Regions from separate parts of the Neobacillus camarae genome, predicted to be linked through region 3. Evidence: riboswitches for the same ligand, from Rfam matches in the RefSeq annotation. Region 3 holds a riboswitch; each other region holds the start of a gene.
The links. A riboswitch is a leader RNA that binds a small molecule or an ion and turns the genes downstream of it on or off. The one in region 3 is predicted to bind lysine.
Positions count from the first base shown of each region.

Region 1 (4,596 bases), on a different contig from region 3:
AAGACAGGCTTCGATATTGGTATTCCCTTTTCAGCAAAACAAAATGTTTGCATTAATACCTTTAATATTTCGGATTGCCCGTTGTAAACCCAAATAAAAAGAACCTGGCCAAGCACCAAGTTCTTCCTGAGTGTTCTTTTTCATCTGCATAAATCTTTATTTAAATTTCTCCGGGAACTGCTTAACAATGCCTTCTGTCAAAAATCTCCCATATTGATTAAATGCCTTTCATTCGTGTCAGCCGTTTTAATATCCGCCGGCCAATCCCCCTTGAGGCGGTCCACTACTTCGTTGGTTGTTAATTTTAAGTGGGTATAAAACATGTCACGAAGTTCCGCTTTTGGCCAATTGGGGTTTGCGCTTGATAGGAATGCCACAATTTCGTCCGCCTTCCGGAACCAATCCTTATTGAAGCGGTCCACGCTTGCTTGATCACCTTTTTTAGCGGCATCGATAATTCTTCCAGCTATGACGATATGTTCCTTCAACAAGCTTGTAAACTTGCTGCCAGCTTTTTCTCCGTAGTAAGGTTTAATCAGATTTCCCAGGTCTTCCTGATTTCTCAATAGCCTTGCCAATACATCGTTTTGATGTTTAAGTTTCCCATCCTGCTGACGATTAAACTCCTCGTCCACCATGCATGTTCAATCCATAGCTTTTGCATGTCATATTTTAATTGAATAACTTTTTCATTAATAACGTTCTGCCTTAATGGGGTGGTACCGGCGGCATTAACCGCTGCCGGGATACTTGGTATCGCCAGCAAAAAAGCTAAACCAAGTACAAACTAGCCATTTCTTCAAGGTACTTTTCTCTTTTTCAAAATAATTCCAATTTTAATATTGTTCATTACCCTCTTGTTATGCCCAGTCGGTAAAGTTTTTCATCGCTAGGGAATTTTGATATAGTATAGGATGTATGAGAAATAGAAAGGATACTGACACCATGAAATGCTTATCAATTGACTTAGACGGCACATTATTAAACTCCGACCACGAATTGACGGAAGAAAGCATAAAGGTCCTGCACGAATTGCAACAGAAAGGACATTGCGTTATTTTAAACACCGGGCGGGCTTTGGCCGATGTCATAAAACTGAAGGCTATACAAGACCTGGAGATACCCATTTTTTGTATAAATGGTTCAAACCTTTATTCCGAATCAAAGGAACTGCTTTTTGAAGCAACGATTCCGATGTCCACCTATAAAGAAATTTTTGCGATCTTAAAGAATTTAGGTGTCGGCGTGCTGGTTTACACCAATGAAGGCGGGCTTCCATCGACACTCCCACCACTACACAATAAAACAAAACAAGAACTTGATGACTTATTTGATAATTTTAACTACGACGTGATTACAGAGAAAGAAAATCTGAAAATCTACAAACTGATTGCCCTGGTTTATCAGGACCAAATTGAAAAAATTGAGCTAGTAAAATCAGCCTTGGGAGGGAAATTTGATATCTCCATGGCTTCCTCCTTCCCTAATAATGTGGAAATCACCTCGAGTGAAGCCCACAAAGGTAAGGCGTTATTACGGTATCAGCAGATAATGAACTTCTCTTTTGACGAAATTATTGCCTTTGGCGATGGCGGAAATGATCTGGCCCAATTCGAAGTCGCTACCACCTCGGTGGCGATGGGAAATGCTCCCCAACATGTCCGGCAAAAAGCCGATATTGTAACGAAAACCAATGATGAAGAGGGTTTCGCATATGCAGTCCGCGATTTATTGCAGTTGATAAATTAACGAAAGATTCGAAAAATTTTTCTAAATCCTTGAATTCTCATGGATAATCTGCTATAGTACAGGTAATTACATATTTCTTTACTTCAAACCTTTTGAAGTGAGGATAGAGGCGCAAAAACCATTAGTACATCGTTGGAGGATATTGAGGTCCTGTGATAATGATGGAAAGGGGAATTTGCCGAAGCTGATAGAAGCTCATTTGTTCTTGAAGCTGGTTCTGTCGTTGAATAAGCACAGAACTGTCATATAGGCAACTATATGGAGGGCTATCTCACGCGTGGGAACTTATTTTTGGTTCTATCGCAGCATCGATGCTCTCGTTGCTGCTTTTTTGCGTTGACGTTTGATTTGCCTTTACCACCTCTATTTTTTATAAAAAAATTGAGTTAAAGGGTGAGATAAATGAATTTCGGCCAAGTATTAACCGCAATGGTGACACCATTTGATCAAGAAGGTGAAATTGACTTTCCTGCATTAAAAATTTTAGTGAATCATTTAATTGATAATGGGACTGATGGTTTAGTCGTCTGTGGTACGACTGGCGAATCGCCAACCTTGACAACTGAAGAAAAAGTAAAGTTATTTCAATTTGTTGTCACTGAAGCAGCGGGAAGAGTTCCTGTCATTGCAGGAACAGGCTCCAATAACACGCGGGCTTCTATCAATCTAACAAAAAAAGCGGAGGAAGCTGGAGTCGACGGAATCATGCTGGTGGTTCCCTATTATAATAAACCTTCCCAGGAAGGGTTATATCAACATTTCAAGACTATAGCAGAATCCACACGATTACCGGTCATGCTTTATAATATTCCTGGACGGAGTGTGGTCAATTTGGAAGTGGACACCATTGTCCGGCTTTCCCAAATCCACAATATCGTCGCCGTTAAGGAAGCAAGCGGCAACTTGGATAACATGTCCGCTATCATCAGCGAAACGCCTAGTGACTTTACCCTATACAGTGGTGACGATGCTTTGACTTTGCCAGTTCTGGCGATTGGTGGTGCAGGAGTCATCTCTGTTGCTTCCCATATTATCGGCAATGAACTTCAAGAGATGATAACAAACTTTAAAAATGGGGATGTTCAGGCAGCAGCAGTTGCCCATCGCCGTCTTCTCCCAACCATTAAAGCTTTGTTTGCGTTACCAAGCCCATCTCCGGTCAAAGCGGCTTTGAATATGTGCGGTATCCAAGTCGGGGATGTCCGCTTGCCGATGGTCCCGTTAAACGACGAACAAAAACGGACTTTGCAAAACTTTTTGCCTACACTAAAGGTAAAAGCATTAATCAAAGAGCAGCCAATCTAAATGGGCTGCTCTTTTTTTCCATTCGTATTAGTTCACTTTCTTTGGACCGGTCCAGTGCAATTCTCTTAATCGGTACTTTTGTAATTTACCTGTGGCTGTTTTAGGAAGTGCGTCTACAAACTCAACTACCTTTGGCGCTTTGAAGTGGGCCATTTCCGAACGGCAAAACTCAATAATTTCGGCTTCGGTTGGCGTTGCACCCGGCTGCAATACTATAATGGCCATCGGTACCTCACCCCACTTTTCATCAGGGATGGCGATTACCGCACATTCCAAAACTGCCGGATGCCGGTACAGGACACCCTCCACTTCCGTAGATGATATATTTTCACCTCCGGAAATGATTAAATCTTTAGCCCGGTCACGGATTTCAATATAACCGTCAGGATGTGTAACCGCCAAATCACCGGTATGGAACCATCCGTCCCTGATGGCAGCTGCCGTGGTGACAGGGTCCTTATAATAGCCTGCCATAACGACATTCCCACGGGTAATGATTTCACCCAATTCCTCTCCATTCCAGGCCACTTCTTCCCCATCTTGATGAACCACCCTAGTTTCCCCGTTAAACGCAAGCTCGATCCCTTGCCTTGCCTTAATGACAGCTTGTTCTTCAGAAGATTTGGAATCGAACTCATTTTTCCACTCACAGTAAAGGATGAACGGGGAGGTTTCAGTAAGGCCATAAACGTGCATCATTTTTAAACCAAGTATCTCTTGTGCTTTTTTAATCAGAGCGGCTGCAGGAGGTGCCCCTGCTGTAGCCATTCGCGGATTGGTCTTGATGTGGACCTCTTTCGCTTTTGGATCATTGACAAGCATATTGACGACAGTTGGTGCCCCACATAGAAGGGTAATTTTTTTTGTTTCGAATAAATTTAAAATAAGCGGAGGGTCGACCTTTCTTAAGCAAACATGAGTGCCCCCTGCAGCAGTAAGGGCCCATACGCCGCCCCAGCCGTTGGCATGGAACATCGGCAATGTATGCAGGTAGACATCGTCATGGTTAACGCCCAGGTGATACATAAAATTAGCCGCATTCATGTAGTTGCTTCGATGTGTCAGCATAACCCCCTTCGGTTTAGAAGTAGTTCCGCTTGTGTAATTAAGAGTCAAAAGTTGGTTTTCATCGATTTCCACTTCCGGCAGTCCGTCCGCCTCCGGGGCATGCTGGAGGAGATCTTCATAATCGACTCCTATTAAAGCGGTTTCAAAACCTGGAACGGACACAATAACAATTTGCTCTAGAGCAAGGTTATCGACAATTTTTTCAATCGGAGCACAAAATTCAGCGTCCACAATCAACATTTTGGAATCACTGTGGCGAATGATATACTCCAAATCACTAGCGGATAGCCGGTAGTTGAGTGGAACCATGACAGCGCCGAGCTGGCAGATACCGTAAAAACATTCAAGCATGTAATGGGTGTTTGGAAGCATCACCGCGACATGGTCTCCTTGCCCGATTCCTGCCTGGTTTAGGGCAGCAGACAGCTGGTCCGTCCTCTTTCCAAACTCACGGTATGTAAACTCCTTGTCTCC
Region 1 covers NZ_JBUCKX010000003.1:405,976-410,571, forward strand. The annotation lists gene ACY8D0_RS17200 (hypothetical protein) at 198-638, opposite strand; gene ACY8D0_RS17205 (HAD family hydrolase) at 919-1,749, shown strand; lysine riboswitch at 1,846-2,026, shown strand; gene dapA (4-hydroxy-tetrahydrodipicolinate synthase) at 2,152-3,054, shown strand; gene ACY8D0_RS17215 (long-chain-fatty-acid--CoA ligase) at 3,082-4,596, opposite strand, start outside.
Region 1: it holds a riboswitch for lysine, as region 3 does, so the genes downstream of both, dapA (4-hydroxy-tetrahydrodipicolinate synthase) here and ACY8D0_RS00475 (transporter substrate-binding domain-containing protein) in region 3, are expected to answer to the same signal.

Region 2 (4,596 bases), on a different contig from region 3:
TTTGAAGTCAATTTCCGAACCCATTGCAGCAGCCACCCGTGTCTGCCATACATGCCAAGTAATAAAGATAAGTGTAATAACGCCGGTTACACGCTGGACCATATACATCCAGTTTCTAAAAAATCCGAATCTACCAATATTGCTTGTTGCTGTAAAGGCAATATACAATCCATAGATTGCATGAAACAGAAGCGGCAAATAGATTACTACTGTCTCTAGGACAATTTTGAATGGAAGATTCCCCATAAAATTGGCAGCTGTATTGAAAGACTCAGCCCCCTTTGTTGCAAAGTGGTTGACTGTAAGGTGCTGCAAAAGAAAAACTCCGATTGGAATCACTCCGAGCAGTGAATGCAATCTTCGATTAAAAAACTCGCGATTCCCCGCCATTGATTTACCCCCCTTTTAGATTTAAAAACCGATTATTCTCCCTATTAAGTGTTTCTGCATCACTGTGACAATTATGTGACATGTCCATTTTACTCCCATCATTATAGAGCGTCAAGGAAACGGATACATAAAAACAGCCGAAAAAATAAAATTTTTAAAATATATTGATATTATACTAGAAAACGCTTACATTTTAGGGATATTAGAGCATGTTGTTCCTATAACTTGGCTGGCCTGGCATAAAATTACCAACATCTTATGGGTAAAGTTTTTCTATTTTAGGTAAAAATAACGTCAGTCCATAAAATAAGGTATTGTAAAATAGCAAAAACTTCCACTAATATCAGCCGGCTTTTTTGAAAAACGCTACTAAAAATCGGCCAAGATTGTATATAATAGAATCGTAGAAAGAGGGGAAACTCGTGAAGGAAAGCACTGCACTGGAACAATCTGTTCATACTTTAGAAGATACAAGGACCATATCCATTTTCGGTTATGAATTAATCCGAGAAACTCTCTTGCCGGAGATTTTTGGTAAAGACACCCCTGAAATCCTGTATTGGGCCGGCAAACGGCTTGCAAGGAAATACCCATTGGCCGACTTTGAAAGCCTGATTGATTTTTTTGCCAAAGCCTCTTGGGGAACTCTTCAAATCATGAAAGAAACGAAAAATCAGCTGGATATTGAGCTTACGACCCCGTTGCTCGCCCCGCGCGTCAAATCGAAGGCGGAGCACTATTTCCAACTGGAAGCGGGATTCTTGGCCCAGCAAATTGAACTGCAAAAACAAGTAGTGGCTGAAACGTTTGAACATCCTGTAAAAAAATCTAACAGGGTTCTATTCACCGTCAAATGGGATCACAATGATTCTGTCTAACCGCTAAGGTAAAGGAGGATGGCTTAGCCATCCTCCCATTTTTTTATTATGAAGCTTTTTTTATTCCTTGCTTCCTAGTTCAAATGCATCGTGAAGCACTTCGACTGCTTTGAGCATGTTTTTCTCTTCCACAACCGCTGACACCTTGATTTCTGACGTGCTGACCATTTTCACTTGGATGTTGTTCTCAGCCAGAATCTCAAACATTTTAGCCGCAACACCAGGATTGGAAATCATGCCTGATCCGACAATGGATACTTTCGCCAGTTTATTTTCCGCATCCAGCTGTTCGTATCCCAGGACCTCCTTGTTATCTTCGAGTACATTCAATGTTTCCAACCAATCATTGGTATGGATGGAGAAGGAAAGGTTAGCCGTTCCTGCCTCGGTTGTGCTTTGAATGATGATATCAACGTTAATATGATTTTTTGCCAAAGTTGTAAAGATGGTTGATAAACTGGTTAACGAATTGGTCAATCCCAACACGGTTACCTTGGTGATTTCGTCCTCAAATGCGACTCCCCGGACAACTAAATTTTGTTCCATTGTAGCTTCCCCCTCAATTACAGTGCCTTCTTCTTTTTCCATACTTGACCGGACTTCTAGACGGACCTGATAGTTTTTCGCAAATTCAACTGCTCTTGGATGCAATACGCCTGCTCCAAGGTTGGCCAGTTCCAGCATCTCATCATAGGAAACCGATAATAGTTTACGGGCATTCTTTATATAGCGCGGATCGGTTGTAAAAACGCCGGTCACATCGGTATATATATCGCAACGGTCCGCCTTTAGGGCAGCTGCCAGAGCAACAGCCGTCGTATCGGACCCGCCACGGCCCAGCGTGGTAATTTCCCCGTCCTCTGTGACTCCTTGAAATCCTGCCACGATGACAACCTTCCCATTGGAAAGCTGCTGTGCAATGGCGTTGGTGTCAATTCTAGCAATTCTAGCATTGCCATGGACCGGCTCGGTGACGATCCCCGCCTGCCATCCGGTATAAGAAATGGCATCTACCCCTTTTTGGTTCAAAGCAATCGATAGTAATGATATTGTGACCTGCTCTCCAGTCGTCAGAAGCATATCCATTTCCCGCTTGTTTGGCTGCGGTGACAGTTCCTTTGCCATGTTCACCAATTGGTCGGTGGTTTTCCCCATTGCGGAAACCACTACGACTACTTGGTTCCCCTTGTCTATTTCCTCTTTAACACGTCCGGCTACATTGAGAATGCGGTCGATGCTGCCTACGGAGGTTCCTCCAAACTTTTGTACAATTAGCCCCATGTCTTCTCCCTCTTTCGCCTTTCAACTATCTTTATTATTTTCTTCCAAATAAAAAAGCAACGGGAGATTATCCCATTGCTTGTTAAACACGAAGAAAAGTTCATGCATACACAATGAAAGATAGCTCTCCAAGACGGTTGATCCTGACAGTCCCGCATCTCTTAAATGCAAAACCAGCAAAGAAAACAATGAGTTTTCCTTTACTTCGGCGAACATCCCCTTTCAAAGCCCTTCCTCGAAGCTCATCCTTCTCCGGACCTCTACTATTGAAGTTCGCACCTCTACCTTCACTTTAACATGTAAAAGTGATAGTTATTAAATTTTCACTTATTATAGCACAATCGTTTTTTTCTGACAATCAGTCTGTCTGAAGTTTTTTCATTAGGTCCTCAGCCACATTAACCGGAATGCCGATTTCAGTGAAATCTTCCAAACGGGCTTCCTTCATTTTTTTCACTGATCCAAAATGTTTCAGCAATAATTTTTTGCGTTTTTCACCCACACCCGGTATGTCATCCAACATGGATTGGAAGGCGGTTTTTCCGCGGAGCTGCCGGTGGAAAGTGATCGCAAAGCGGTGCACCTCGTCTTGGATCCGCTGGAGCAAATAGAACTCTTGGCTGTTCCTGCCAAGCGGAATGATTTCCAACGGGTCGCCGTACAGAAGCTGCGAAGTTCTGTGCTTTTCATCCTTTGCCAGACCAGCAATCGGTATATCCAAGCCTAACTCATTTTCTAGTACATCTTTGACTGCTTCCACATGGGTTTTCCCGCCATCAATGATAATTAAATCAGGAAGCGGCAAGTCTTCCTTTAAGGCTCTAGAGTACCGCCTTCTAGTTACTTCCCTCATGGACTCGTAATCATCAGGACCTTGTACGGTTTTGATTTTATATTTCCGGTATTCCCGCTTGTTCGGTTTACCATCTGTAAATACGATCATGGCCGAAACAGGGTCAGTACCTTGGATATTTGAGTTATCAAATGCCTCAATCCGGTGCGGAGTATAGATTCCCAGATATTCTCCCAGATTTTCAACTGCTTTAATGGTTCTCTCCTCATCTTTTTCGATTAACGAGAATTTTTCATTCAGTGCAATTTTGGCATTTTTAATCGCCATTTTGACGAGATCTTTTTTCTGTCCCCGCTGCGGCTTTATCACTTTTACTTCTAAAAGCTGCTCGGCCATGCTTTGGTCGACTTCATCCTGAATCAGGATTTCTTTTGGTTTTAGGTGATTGGTCTTTTGATAAAATTGGCCAAGGAACGTAAGCATTTCTTCCTCTGGCTCATTGTAGCTTGGGAACATCGAAACGTCCCTCTCAATCAGCTTGCCTTGACGCACAAAGAAAACCTGCACGCACATCCAGCCTTTGTCCACAGAATAGCCGAACACGTCGCGGTCGGTGAAATCGGTCATGGTGATTTTTTGTTTTTCCATGATGGTTTCAATATGAACGATTTTGTCGCGGTATTCTTTTGCCCGTTCAAAATCCAGTTCATCGGCCGCTGCACTCATTTTTTCGGTTAGCTCTTTTTTAATCTCTTTATAGCCGCCATTTAAAAACTTGGTGATTTCATCGGTCATTTCCTTATAAGTCTGTTCTGCGACTTCATTGACGCAGGGCGCCAGACACTGGCCTAGGTGGTAGTAGAGGCAGACGCGGTCAGGAAGTGTGGAACATTTCCTTAATGGATAAATCCGGTCGAGCAGCTTTTTGGTTTCGTTGGCTGCTCCCACATTCGGATACGGACCGAAGTATTTCCCTTTGTCTTTTTTGACTTTTCTCGTGATGATCAGTTTCGGATGACGTTCTGCCGTCAGTTTAATGAACGGATACGTCTTGTCATCCTTTAGCATGATATTGTATTTAGGGTCGTACTTTTTAATCAGGTTTAGTTCGAGCAGTAATGCTTCAATATTGGAGGAAGTGACAATATATTCAAAGTCTTCGATTTCGTTGACGAGACGTAATGTTTTTCCATCATGCGAGCCCGTAAAATAGGAACGGACGCGGTTTTTTAACACTTTGGCTTTCCCAACGTA
Region 2 covers NZ_JBUCKX010000003.1:1,130,479-1,135,074, forward strand. The annotation lists gene ACY8D0_RS20990 (succinate dehydrogenase cytochrome b558 subunit) at 1-390, opposite strand, end outside; gene ACY8D0_RS20995 (YslB family protein) at 813-1,268, shown strand; gene ACY8D0_RS21000 (aspartate kinase) at 1,329-2,549, opposite strand; lysine riboswitch at 2,663-2,841, opposite strand; gene uvrC (excinuclease ABC subunit UvrC) at 2,908-4,596, opposite strand, start outside.
Region 2: it holds a riboswitch for lysine, as region 3 does, so the genes downstream of both, ACY8D0_RS21000 (aspartate kinase) here and ACY8D0_RS00475 (transporter substrate-binding domain-containing protein) in region 3, are expected to answer to the same signal.

Region 3 (4,596 bases):
CGGTATGCGGTGACATCATGTTTTTTATCCAAAATGTTTTCATTATGATAAATGATTTGTCCACCCGTCGGTTTTTCCAGCAAATTGATGCAGCGAAGAAGCGTCGATTTACCCGAACCGGAAGAACCGATGATACACACCACTTCGCCTTTTTTTACGGAAAAATCAATGTCTCTTAACACTTCATGTGCACCAAATGACTTACTTAAATGTTGAATATCAATGACTGTATCCATGTCGTTTTCCTCCTTTTCTATCGATTTTTTTCCTTCCTAACTGGTGTTTCGACCTGCATCTGGTTACCCATCATGATCATGTCGTAATTATCCGGTCCATCCAGTTTTCGCTCCACATAACGAAGAATTCTCGTAACCGTAAACGTCATGATTAAATATAGAATACTTGCCACAAAGAAGGATTCAAAATAGCGGAAGTTATTTCCCGCAATCGATTTGGTTTGGAAAAATAACTCAGAAACTGAAATCACGTTCAATACGGATGTGTCTTTGATATTGATGACAAACTCATTCCCGGTTGCCGGCAGAATATTCCGGATGGCCTGGGGCAGTACCACATTCATCATCGTTTGAAAGTGATTCATCCCAATTGCATGCGCGGCTTCAAACTGGCCTTTGTCGATGGAAAGAATCCCGCCCCGGACAATCTCGGACATATAGGCACCCGTATTAATGGATACGATGAAAATCGCCGCTGCGATCCGGTCCATGTCAAAGCCAAAGGCAAGGGCGGAACCGTAATAAATGACCATGGCCTGTACAATCATCGGAGTGCCGCGGAAAAACTCTATATAAATCGATAAAATTGCATTAACCACTTTTAACAGGCCTTTTTTTGCTCCTGCTTCCGGCACCGGTATGGTACGGATGACCCCTATCAACATTCCAATAATCGAGCCGATGAGCGTTCCGATTAACGAGATGAGCAGCGTCAGTCCAGCGCCGCGAAGAAACATCGGCCAGTTTTCCCGTATGATGGTCATTAACCAATCTAACGTCATAAGTTCTCCTCCTAATTTGCTGTTTTTCATATTTAGATAGTGTTTATTTTGATTCTATTGGGTCAGGGCGTGTTCATTAAGGATATTGTGTTCGTTCCTTATTGGCTCCCTTGCTCAATCCAGTCCAGTCAGTTCGGTAGGTAATAAGCTTGATTGCCTACCCTACGGACCAAAATTCTCTTCATTCAGTCGTTAATAAGCCCGCTTACCTACCCAACTGACCGAAATTTCCTTTGTTCGGTCGGCAATAAACTTTGATTATCGCCCCTTCCTTAGTTGACCTAACTCAGTTCGGTAGTCAATCCTGGGGTCAATGAGAGCCTCATTTTCCTCCACCACACATAATAAAAACCGACTGCATTCGATGCAGCCGGTCTAACACAGCTTGTTATTTTGCTGCAGGCTGATTTTTAATGGCTTCATCCATGATGCTGGTGCGGTCGTCCTCGGATATGCCAGAAAGGATTTCGTTGATTTGCTTTGTGTACTCACTGCCTTTTTGAACCCCAACCGCGATGGCCGTATCATCATCGGAAGTCTTAAAGCCTTCTTTGAACTCGACCATGGCAAAGTGGTCATTAGCATTGGAAGCACTGACCGCTTCCGGACGCTCTGAAACGTAACCATCAATCACACCTGACTCCAGAGCCACCCTCATCGCAGGGAAGTTGTCCATTGCCGGCTGCTTGCTGACCCCTTTAATTTGATCGATAACGGAATAGTGGAAGGTATTTAATTGTGCTGTGATTTTTGCACCTTTAAAATCTTGGATGGCAGTGGCATTTTCGTATTCTCCGCCCTTTTTAACCACCATAACTAAATTGGATTTATAATAATTGTCAGAGAAATCAATGGTCTTTTTCCGTTCGGCAGTCGGGGACATACCAGCGATAATCGCGTCAATTTTTCCTGAAGTTAACGCAGGTACAAGGCCGTCCCACTCTGTTTTCACAATCACTAATTTCTTGCCTAATCCATCAGCAATTTTCTTGGCAATTTCCACGTCATAACCGCCCGCATATTCGGAAGTGCCCTCGATTTTGACACCGCCGTTGGAATTATCTTTTTGCGTCCAATTGAATGGCGCATAACCTGCTTCCATACCTACTTTAAACGTGTTATCATCTTTTGCTGAGGCCGTTTTGGATTCAGAAGAATCACTGGATCCGCAAGCCGCTAACATGACGATGGATACAAGCATAACAATAAAAATGGATAAAGTTTTTTTCATTTTTTTCCTCTCCCCCAATGTTTTTTTTGCTATCTATTTAGGATTCAGATGGTAATCTAGACTTTTGACAAAATAAAAACGACCTGAGATGAACTCAGGTCGCCATAAATAATCATAAGCCGTCCTTAATTCCCCTCTTTTTCTCAATCGAGATAGCACTCCTCAATAAACCGGGAAGTTTATCGAGACAGTCCTGCAGTTATTTACTGCAGACCCAGCAAGTAATAGTTGAGTCTATTACAAGCTTCGGCGGCATTTCCTTCTCCTTAGCCTCATTGCTTCTCAGGCTCCACTAAGGACTGTTAAATACCGCGCCTCTACCCCGCTGTAAAAAGCGAGGCCTTATTAAATTATAGTATATTTATATAATAATAATTTAAGAATGTCAACCTAAACTATTTCGTTATTCTGACAATATTATGTCTGATAAAACCTCTGTCTATTAGACATCCTTTCGTATTCTTGGGTTTTTCAGCTTATCCTAAAATGGCCCGTGAAAATAAAAACCAAATTTTACTAAGAAAGTTTACTTATCTTTATTCACTCGATTTTTCACTTCTTCCATCTTCTCATAAAAGCTTTGTTCCAAATCAATCTCAAAAAAATTGGCAATCTTACAGATATAAGCCAAACAGTCCGCAAATTCCTTGCCTATGTCCTGTTTCACAGCCTGTTTCGCCCATTCAAACGCAGTGTCTTCATCTGCGCCCTTTTCCATATGTTCAATGGTCAGATTAAAAGCCCGGCGCAGCTCTTCGGCCACCTCGGCCACCTCAGTCGTCAGCAGCATGTAATTCGTCAGAAGAGAGGTTTTGCTGTCCTTATAGCTTTCCTTACTTATTTCCCAGTTCATATCTTTGTGGTATTGTACCGTGAACTTTTGTAAATCTCGCATTTTGTACACCTCGGGGTTCGTTTCTTGTCATGATATCCTGTCCATTATATTCCTTAATTAAAATGAATTCATGTTCATTGGGAGCTTCGATACAAAAAAAGATGCTCCAAATTATGTTGGAACACCTCGTAACATATATCAATATTTATAGCCCATTTTTGGGTTTGGCCCATATTTATTATCATTCGGGTAGCTATCCTGACACATGAAGACTAATAGAACAATTCCTCCCACAAGTGGAATCAAGCTGATTAACAGCCACCAGCCGCTTTTCCCCGTATCGTGCAATCTACGGATTCCTACAGCCAAGGAAGGCAAAAGTACCGCCAATGTGTAGAGCGCTGAAAGAAATTGCGGAAGGTCAAACAAACCTTCAACGAACCCAATCGCAGCCGCAAAAATGAAATTAAAAAGAGTAAACATCCAATACTCTTGCCGGCTGGCTCGTCCCGAAAAGCCCGTGTAGTTTTTTATTACCTTGAGATACCAATCCACCTTAATTCCCCCAATAAATCATTCTTTTTATACTCAATTCCCATACATGTTTCCATTTGTTTATCTTGTACAGGATTCCTGCGGAAATTGATACTTTCTGAATTCTACATATTTTGATTAATTCCTGCAAAATTCTTCAATTATACTAAGATTACTTTATCATGTGACAAAATGTGGGACAATGATTTCTTTTAAAAAAAGGTGTTCCAGCCGCTGCCGGAACACCTTTATCATTCTACGAACTAATTATGGATTTTTGGGGTTAGGCCCATATTGGTTATCGTTCGGGCTGCTGTCTAGGAAGAAAAACACCACTAAAATGATTGCGCCAATGAAAGGAATTAAACTGATCAATAACCACCAGCCGCTTTTGCCTGTATCATGCAGCCTGCGAACTCCCACGGCCAAAGAAGGCAAAAGAATCGCCAATGTATACAGCGTTGAAATAACTTGCGGAATTCCAATAATCATTTCCAGCAATCCAATAACCAATGCAATAATGAAATTAATCAGGGCAAACATCCAATATTCCATGCGGCGGGCTCTTCCTTGAAATCCTGTATAATTCTTAAGCACCTTCAAATACCAATCCAACCTTCATTCCCCCTCTCTAAAAACTGTCTTTCTTTAAAATTAGATGCTTTAACTCCGTTACACATTCCATCTTTTTTTCGATTCCCATTCTTAGTTCCTGTCCATAATCATGATTTAATGTTTGAGGCTTGGTTATCCTGCTTAAAATCTTCTTGGCGGCGGGCAGGTAAAAGCTGTTTTCAGTTTCATGAACTGGTACATGGTGCGGGCATCCCGCCCCTTTTGAGTGGAAGGGTTGATTTTTGATTTAAGGCAGTGCAAAAATTCCCGGTCACAATCACATGCTGGCCTCCCTCTGCCAATACAGTGATCATGATGATAACAGCAGGTATCCACATCATTGACTGGCTTTCCCGGCCCGCT
Region 3 covers NZ_JBUCKX010000001.1:103,442-108,037, reverse strand. The annotation lists gene ACY8D0_RS00485 (amino acid ABC transporter ATP-binding protein) at 1-236, opposite strand, end outside; gene ACY8D0_RS00480 (amino acid ABC transporter permease) at 254-1,018, opposite strand; gene ACY8D0_RS00475 (transporter substrate-binding domain-containing protein) at 1,407-2,249, opposite strand; lysine riboswitch at 2,395-2,577, opposite strand; gene ACY8D0_RS00470 (MazG nucleotide pyrophosphohydrolase domain-containing protein) at 2,776-3,144, opposite strand; gene ACY8D0_RS00465 (DUF805 domain-containing protein) at 3,283-3,639, opposite strand; gene ACY8D0_RS00460 (DUF805 domain-containing protein) at 3,886-4,233, opposite strand; gene ACY8D0_RS00455 (phospholipase) at 4,375-4,596, opposite strand, start outside.